Regions from separate parts of the Streptomyces sp. NPDC001513 genome, predicted to be linked through region 2. Evidence: riboswitches for the same ligand, from Rfam matches in the RefSeq annotation. Region 2 holds a riboswitch; the other holds the start of a gene.

Region 1 (4,405 bases), on a different contig from region 2:
CTTGAACTGGGTCATCCGGCTGGCCTCGCCGAAACCGGTGATGCAGTTCATGACCCAGCCGAGCTGGGCGTGCTCGGGCACGTGGCTCTGGATGAAGAGCGTGCAGCGCTCGGGGTCCAGGCCGGCGGCGAGCAGCTGCGCGGCGGAGAGGCGGGTGTTCGCGCGGAGATCCTTCGGATCCTGCGGCATGGTGATCGCGTGCAGGTCGACCACCATGTAGAACGCGTCGTGCGTCTCCTGCAGGGCGACGTACTGGCGAATGGCTCCGAGGTAGTTCCCGAGGTGGAACGAACCGGAGGTGGGCTGGATGCCGGAGAGCGCGCGAGGACGATCAGAAGCCATGGCCCCATTCTCTCAGGTGCGGGGGCGGGCTCGGGCCCGCCGCCGGCCGGATCCTTGCGGGTCGCGCCGACCGGATCCGTACGGCACCGGGGTACCGGACGGTAGCGGCCCGTCCGGATCCAACCCCGACCAAGCGACCGATTCTCCGGCTCGGGGGCGCCCTCAAACGCCGGGCGGGCTGGAAATCCAGCCCCTCCGGCGTTTGAGGTGCGGGGTCCGGGGCGGAGCCCCGGCAGGCGGGCCGTGGGTCAGGACAGCGGGAGGCCGGGGGCCGGGAAGGCGGCCATGAGGTCGGCGACCTCGGCGCGGACCGCGGCCAGGGCCGGCTCGTCCCCCTTGGAGGCGGCGTCGACCGCGCGCGAGATCCAGTCCGCGACCACCGGCATGTGCTCCGCCGACAGCCCCCGCGACGTGAGCGACGGCGTACCGATCCGCACCCCCGAGGGATCGAACGGCTTGCGCGGGTCGAACGGGACCGTGTTGTAGTTCACCACGATCCCCGCCCGGTCCAGGGCCTTCGCCGCGACCTTGCCCGGCACGTCCTTGCCCGTCAGGTCGATCAGGATCAGGTGGTTGTCGGTGCCGCCCGAGACCAGGTCGAAGCCCCGCTCCAGCAGCGCCGCGGCCAGCGCCTTCGCGTTGGCGACGACCGCGTGCGCGTACGAGACGAACGACGGCTGGGCCGCCTCGTGCAGGGCCACCGCGATACCGGCCGTCGTCTGGTTGTGCGGGCCGCCCTGGAGGCCGGGGAAGACCGCCTTGTCGATGGCCTTCGCGTGCTCCTCCCGGCACATCAGCATCGCGCCCCGCGGACCGCGCAGGGTCTTGTGCGTCGTGGTGGAGATGACGTCCACGTGCCCCGCCGGGGACGGGTGCGCGCCGCCCGCGATCAGGCCCGCGATGTGGGCCACGTCCGCGACCAGGACCGAGCCCGCCTCCTCGGCGATGGAGGCGAAGGCCGCGAAGTCGATCGTGCGCGGCAGGGCGGTGCCGCCGCAGAAGATCAGCTTGGGCCGCTCGGCGAGGGCCAGGTCGCGCACGGCGTCGTAGTCGATGAGCCCGGTGTCGGCCTGGACGCCGTACTGCACGCCCCGGAACCACGAGCCGGTCGCCGAGACGCCCCAGCCGTGCGTCAGGTGGCCGCCCATCGGCAGGGCCATGCCCATCACGGTGTCGCCCGGCTTCGCGAAGGCCAGGTACACGGCCAGGTTGGCCGGCGAGCCGGAGTACGGCTGCACGTTCGCGTGGTCCACGCCGAACAGGCCCTTCGCCCGCTCGACCGCCAGGGCCTCGACGCGGTCGATGTTCTGCTGGCCCTCGTAGTAGCGGCGGCCGGGATAGCCCTCGCTGTACTTGTTCTGCAGCACGGTGCCGGAGGCCTCCAGGACGGCCGCGGACACGTAGTTCTCACTGGGGATCAGGCGCAGCGTCTGCGCCTGGAGGACTTCCTCCGCCGCGACGAACGACGCCAGTTCGGGGTCGGTCGCGGAAAGGGCGGGATGGCGGCTCGCGGACATGGCGGGCTCCTCCGGGGTCGATGTGATCGGTACCCCGCGAGGCCCAGGCGAGCGGCCCTGAATGCGGTCGAACGCGCACGACTCCCCCGGAGTTCGTTCTCCGTGCGCCAGTCGCCGTGCGTACCGCCCACCTTAGCCGCCGCGCGACGGCCGCCGCGCGACGCGGAAGGTTTCCGCGTCCGGCATCAAAGCGACGATAAGAAAGCGACGATAAGAAGGGTGACGCCACCCTCGTCACCGCCGCACCGGGCAAGACGGACGATCGGAGACCCCGTGTCGACAACTGCTGAAGTCATCCGCTCCGCCGACGCGCACAGCGCGCACACCTACCATCCGCTGCCCGTCGTCGTCGCGTCCGCGGACGGTGCGTGGATGACCGACGTGGAGGGCCGCAGATACCTCGACATGCTCGCCGGGTACTCCGCCCTCAACTTCGGGCACGGCAACCGGCGTCTGATCGATGCCGCCCGGGCCCAGCTGGAGCGGGTCACGCTCACCTCGCGCGCCTTCCACCACGACCGGTTCGCCGACTTCTGTACCGAGCTCGCCGCGCTCTGCGGCAAGGAGATGGTGCTGCCGATGAACACGGGCGCGGAGGCCGTGGAGACGGCGGTGAAGACCGCCCGCAAGTGGGGCTACGAGGTCAAGGGCGTCCCGGACGGGCACGCCAAGATCGTGGTCGCCGCCGACAACTTCCACGGCCGGACCACGACCGTCGTCTCCTTCTCGACGGACCACGACGCCCGCGACCACTTCGGTCCGTACACGCCGGGCTTCGAGATCGTCCCGTACGGGGACCTCACCGCGCTGTCCCACGCCGTCACCGAGAACACGGTGGCCGTGCTGCTGGAGCCGATCCAGGGCGAGGCGGGGGTGCTGGTGCCGCCCGCCGGGTACCTGAGCGGCGTACGGGAGCTGACCCGCGAGCGGAACGTCCTCTTCATGGCGGACGAGATCCAGTCGGGGCTGGGGCGGACCGGGAAGACCTTCGCCTGCGAGCACGAGGGGGTCGTCCCCGACGTCTACATCCTCGGCAAGGCGCTCGGCGGCGGCGTGGTGCCGGTGTCGGCCGTCGTCGCCGACCGGGACGTGCTCGGGGTGTTCCGGCCGGGGCAGCACGGGTCCACCTTCGGCGGGAACCCGCTCGCGTGCGCCGTCGCCCTGGAGGTCGTCGCGATGCTCCGGACCGGCGAGTTCCAGCAGCGCGCCACCGAGCTGGGCGACCACCTGCACCACGAGCTGGGCCTGCTGGTCGGCGGGGGCGCCGTGACCGCCGTACGGGGCCGCGGGCTGTGGGCGGGCGTGGACATCGCCCCGGGCCACGGGACGGGCCGGGAGATCTCCGAGAAGCTGATGGACCGGGGGGTGCTGGTGAAGGACACCCACGGATCGACGATCCGGCTCGCCCCGCCGCTGGTGATCAGCAAGGAGGACCTGGACTGGGGGCTGGACCAGCTCAGGGCGGTGCTGGCCTGAGCCTCCAAACAAGCCTCAGAGGATCACGTGGGGCAGGAAGCGGGCGTACTCGTCCGTGACCGGCCCCGCCGATTCTCGGATGCCGAGCCCCGCCGCCTCGTCCTCGACGACCCACGCGCCGAGCACCACCCGGTTGCCGTCGAAGTCGGGCAGCGGGGCCAGGCCCTGGAAGCAGTACCGCTCGCCCTCCTCCGGTACGAAGGGCTCGCCGCCCTCGTCGCCCGGTCCGTGCAGGGTGACGCCCGCGCCCTCGCGGCCCAAGAGGGGCTTGGCCACGAAGCCGGCGGATCCGGCCTCGGCCAGCTCGCGCGGTCCGTCGAGGTAGGCGGGCAGCAGGTTCGGGTGCTCGGGGAAGAGCTCCCACAGGATCGCCAGCAGCGCCTTGTTGGAGAGCAGCATCTTCCACAGGGGTTCGATCCAGCAGGTGGTGCCGGTGCCGCCGCCGTGGTCGTACGTGCCGAGGACCTGCGGGCCGAACTCGTCCGTGGCCAGCCACTCCCACGGGTAGAGCTTGAAGCAGCTGCGGATGAAGCCGAGCTTCTCGTCCACGAACCGGCCGGACAGGCTGTCCCAGCCGATCTGCTCGACGGAGAGGGCGTGGGTGTCCAGGCCGGCCTGCTCCGCGGTCTCCTGGAGGTAGGCGACCGTCATCAGGTCCTCGCCGAGCTCGTCGGTCTCGGAGTGCGCGAAGTGCAGCGGGCCGGGCGGCAACAGCTCGGCCTGGCGGCGCCAGGCGTCGACGAGGCGCTCGTGGAGGGAGTTCCACTGGTCGGCGCCGGGGAACCGGTCCTCCATCCAGAACCACTGCGGACTGGCCGCCTCCACGAGGGAGGTGGGGGTGTCGGCGTTGTACTCCAGCATCTTGGCCGGGCTGCCGGAGCCGTCGTAGCGCAGGTCGAAACGGCCGTAGAGGGAGGGCTGTTCGGCGCGCCGGCGCCAGGACTCGGCGATCAGCGCGGCCAGCCCGGGATCGGTGATGCCGAGGTCGGCGAAGCGGTCGTGCTCGACGATGTGCGCGGCCGCCGCCAGGCACATGGCGTGCAGCTCCTCGACGACGTTCTCCAGGGCCT
Region 2 (4,405 bases):
AGGATCGACTGGAGCTGCTCCTGGAGGAAGGTGAAGGACACCGCGTCCGCGGGCACGACCGCCTCGGAGTCCTCGATGAGGTCGCCGAACTCGCTGTCGCCCTCCTCACCCAGGGGGGTGTGCAGGGAGATCGGCTCGCGGCCGTACTTCTGGACCTCGATGACCTTCTCGGGGGTCATGTCGAGTTCCTTGCCCAGCTCCTCCGGAGTGGGCTCCCGGCCCAGGTCCTGGAGCATCTGGCGCTGCACGCGGGCGAGCTTGTTGATGATCTCGACCATGTGCACGGGGATGCGGATGGTGCGCGACTGGTCGGCCATGGCACGCGTGATCGCCTGCCGGATCCACCAGGTCGCGTACGTGGAGAACTTGAAGCCCTTGGTGTAGTCGAACTTCTCCACGGCGCGGATCAGACCGACGTTGCCCTCCTGGATCAGGTCCAGGAAGAGCATGCCGCGGCCGGTGTAGCGCTTGGCGAGGGAGACCACGAGGCGGAGGTTGGCCTCCAGCAGGTGGTTCTTCGCCCGGCGGCCGTCCTCGACGAGGATCTCCAGCTCGCGCTTGAACGCGGGCTTGTGGTCCTCCTCCTCTTCGAGCTTGTACTCGGAGAAGAGACCCGCCTCGATGCGCTTGGCGAGCTCCACCTCCTGCTCGGCGTTGAGGAGCGGCACCTTGCCGATCAGCTTGAGGTAGTCCTTGACGGGGTCGGCGGTGGCGCCGGCCACCATGACCGTCTGCGCCGGGGCGTCGTCCTCGTCGTCGTCGGACAGGACGAAGCCCTGGGTGCCGCCGGCCTTGGGGGCCTCTTCCTCGGCCTCGTCGGCCAGGTCCTCGGCGGCCCAGTCCTCGCCCTCCGCCACGGGGGTCTCGCCCTCGTCGGCGTCCTTGGCGCTGGTCTTCTTCGCCGTGGCGGTCTTCTTCGCCGTGGCGGTCTTCTTGACGGCGGTCTTCTTGACCGTGCGCTTCTTCGGCTCGGCGGCGGCATCGGCCGACGCCTCGTCCGGGGCGGCGGCGGCCGGCGATGCGGATATCGCCGAGGCCGTGGCCGTGGCGGTGCTGGCGGCCGAGGTCTTGCGCGCGCCGATGGGGCGCGGCGCGGCGGCGGCCTTCTTGGCCACGGTGCGGGCCGGGGCGGCGGCAGCCTTGCGGGGCTTCTTCGCGGCAACCTTGGTGGCGGGCGCCGCGCTGACGTGGAGGGCGACACCCTCCTCGTCCAGGACCTGGTTCAGGCTGCGCAGGACCCGCTTCCACTGGTCCACCGGGATGCGGCCGGCCTCGAAGGCCTGGCGCACGTCGTCACCGTTGATGTGACCCTGCTCGCGGCCGCGCTCGACGAGCGCGACCAGGGCCTCGGATTCGGCGATCTCCGGAGGGAACGTACGGGACGGGCTGAGCGACACAAGGAGCCTCTCGTTGCGAACAGATAAGGGGTAAGCGGGACATCATCGCGCGGACTCGGGAAACAGACCCGAGGGGGGTCTGTATTCCGGGCCGCGCGAGGACACCTGTCGGTTCATCGCATGCCCGAGTCGATTCGTTACGCGCTGAATTGAGTGACCTGCGCCACGCTGTGGCCGCGCAACCAATTCGGCGTGGATCCGTCCACCCTCCTTTCAGCCCTTTTTGCGGGCCTCGACGAGGAAGCGGGCGGTGTGCGCGACGAACGGACCTTCGCGTTCGATCCGTTCGTGCAGCTCGCGCAACCGGTCCCGGTACTGCCCGACCGTGAAGCCGGGCACCATCCAGATCACCTTCCTCAGAAAGTAGATCACGGCTCCGATGTCGTGGAACTCCGTGCGCAGACGTTCGGAGCGCAGATCGACGACTTCGAGGCCGGCCTTCGTGGCCTCGGCGACCGCGTCGTCGGGGTGCCGGCCGCGCCGGACGTCCTCCGGCTGCGGACCGAGGAAGTACTCGACGAGCTCGAAGACGCTCGCCGGGCCGACCTGCTGCGAGAGGTAGGTGCCGCCCGGCGTCAGCACTCGCGCGATCTCCTCCCACCAGATGGTCACCGGGTGCCGGCTGGTCACCAGCTCGAAGGCCTCGTCGCCGAAGGGCAGCGGGGGCTCGTCGGAGTCGGCGATCACCACCGCGCCCAGCGGGTGCAGCAGCCGGGTCGCCTTCTCGACATTGGGCGGCCAGGACTCGGTGGCGGCCATCAGCGGGGGCAGGGGCCCGGACCCGGCGAGGACCTCGCCGCCGCCGGTCTGGACGTCCAGCGCCGACCGGACCCGGGACAGGCGCTCGGCCAGCAGCCGCTGGTAGCCCCAGGAGGGGCGCTGCTCGGTCGCCCGGCCGTCGAGCCACGAGAAGTCCCAGCCGTCCACGGAGACGGACTCCGCCTCGGCGACAAGATGGTCGAAAGTGCGCGTCATGTATCGATCGTCCCAGGTCGGGCGCCGGTCATCCACCGCATATGTCGACTACAGTGGGCTGCGGGCCGTGACTGGCGTTCGGGTGGATCACCACCGGGGAGCGGCCCGGCGTACCTGCGGATCCTCGGACCTGCGGACATCCGGTACGTCGACTGCCGCGCGCCTGGGCGAACCGCGATCCGCAGCGACGTTCAGGAGACCCCGTGACGACTGCCCAGACTGCCCCGGCCGCCCAGCCCGCCGAGGCCGCCACCGACACCGCCCGGCTGATGGACGGCACCGCCCTCGCCCGCCGCATCTCGGAGCAGACCGCCGCGTACGCGGCGAAGATCACCGAGCGCACCGGCACCGCGCCCTGCCTCGCGACCGTGCTGGTCGGCGAGGACCCCGCGTCCGTCACCTACGTACGCATGAAGCAGAACCGCTGCGCCAAGGCCGGGATCACCTCCCGCCACGTCGAGCTGCCGGCCGAGACCACCACCGAGGAGCTGGTGGCCACCCTCACCGCGCTCTCCGAGGACCCGGAGATCAGCGGCATCCTGCTCCAGCACCCCGTCCCGCACCACATCGACGAGCGCGCCGCCTTCGAGGCGATCGCCCCGGGCAAGGACGTCGACGGGGTCACCATGCACTCCTTCGCCGCCATGGGCTTCGGGCTGCCGGGCTTCGTCTCCTGCACCCCCGGCGGCATCATGCGCCTGCTCGCCGCCTATGACGTGGACCTGACCGGCAAGCACGCCGTCGTCGTCGGCCGCAGCGCCATCCTGGGCAAGCCGGCCGGGATGCTGCTGCTGGAGCAGAACGCCACCGTCACCTACTGCCACTCCCGCACCGTGGACCTGCCCTCGATCGTGCGCCAGGCGGACGTCCTGGTCGCCGCCGTCGGCAAGGCCGAGTTCATCCGGGGCGAGGACATCAAGCCGGGCGCGGTGGTCCTGGACGCCGGGTACAACGAGGGCAACGTCGGCGACGTCCACTTCCAGTCCGCCGCCGCGCGCGCCTCGCTGATCACCCCGGTGCCCGGCGGTGTCGGCCCGATGACCATCGCCGTCCTGCTGGAGCAGACCGTCCGGGCGGCCGCCGCGCAGGCCGGGCTGGACCTCGCGGAGCTCTGACCGTGCGAGGAACGCCCCGGGCCCATGGGTCCGGGGCGTTCTCCGTTCGGGGCCGGGCAGGGCCGGGCTCAGGCCGCGGCGGCGGAGCGGGCGGCCGCGGCGACGACGGGGGAGCTGCGGAACTCGCGCGCCAGGGCGGTCAGCGGCTGGTCGGACAGCCGCGGCGGCTCGGGGTGCTGCGCGGGCCCGGCGGCCGGCCCGCAGGCGTTCCTGCGCCCGCACGCGGCGGCCAGCATGGCCGCGTCGGCCACGGCCGAGGCGCGCCCCTCGCTCGCGCCCTGCCCGCGCGCGGCCTCGTACGCGGCGCTGCGCACGGCCGGATCGAACCAGCCGGCCAGCGCCAGGATGCCGTCGTCGATCGCCGACTCGCGGTGCAGGAGCCGGATGCCGATAGGGGACCACCAGGCCAGCGGAACGGTCCGGCCCTGGCCCGCGGCGAATCCGCGCAGTGCCTTCCACAGCGGGCGCAGCCGCCGGTACTGGCCGAGGGCCTGCCACGTCGCCGACCCGCCGACCAGCGGCACGACGAAGCCGGCGCCGAGCAGCAGCGCGGATGCCGAGGCCAGCGGCGGAGCCACGTCCGTGGACAGGAACACCCAGTCGCGGCCGGCCCAGCGGGCCACCACCGAGGCCCACTTGGCGACCAGGTACGCCAGGTCCAGCAGCCCGGAGACCACGATCAGGGCCAGCCCCGTGCGCAGCGGGCGCAGCCCGCGGTCCGCGCGCGCCAGCCACTTGCCGCACAGCCAGGTCAGCGCCGAGGTGCCCAGGGTGTGGGCCACGAGGAAGCAGACGATCATCTCGCGGATCCAGGGCGTCGTGGCGTAGTACGTGTCCAGGTCCTCCAGCCGTTCCACCGGGGCGTCGCCGATCACGAACAGCACGACGATCGCCGCGGTCGCCGCGCCGAAGAGGGCC

The links. Region 2 has a riboswitch for ZMP and ZTP ahead of ACFYZ4_RS06435 (bifunctional 5,10-methylenetetrahydrofolate dehydrogenase/5,10-methenyltetrahydrofolate cyclohydrolase). Riboswitches for the same ligand answer to the same signal wherever they lie in the genome.
Region 1: another riboswitch for ZMP and ZTP. It lies ahead of glyA (serine hydroxymethyltransferase); the one in region 2 lies ahead of ACFYZ4_RS06435 (bifunctional 5,10-methylenetetrahydrofolate dehydrogenase/5,10-methenyltetrahydrofolate cyclohydrolase).

The regions. Positions count from the first base shown of each region.
Region 1 is NZ_JBIAVU010000006.1:436,922-441,326, reverse strand. Features, by position in the region: gene trpS (tryptophan--tRNA ligase) at 1-342, opposite strand, end outside; gene glyA (serine hydroxymethyltransferase) at 591-1,859, opposite strand; ZMP/ZTP riboswitch at 1,894-1,984, opposite strand; gene rocD (ornithine--oxo-acid transaminase) at 2,133-3,335, shown strand; gene ACFYZ4_RS16715 (glutathionylspermidine synthase family protein) at 3,351-4,405, opposite strand, start outside.
Region 2 is NZ_JBIAVU010000002.1:626,516-630,920, reverse strand. Features, by position in the region: gene ACFYZ4_RS06445 (RNA polymerase sigma factor) at 1-1,397, opposite strand, end outside; gene ACFYZ4_RS06440 (methyltransferase domain-containing protein) at 1,611-2,372, opposite strand; ZMP/ZTP riboswitch at 2,430-2,548, shown strand; gene ACFYZ4_RS06435 (bifunctional 5,10-methylenetetrahydrofolate dehydrogenase/5,10-methenyltetrahydrofolate cyclohydrolase) at 2,642-3,487, shown strand; gene ACFYZ4_RS06430 (MAB_1171c family putative transporter) at 3,556-4,405, opposite strand, start outside.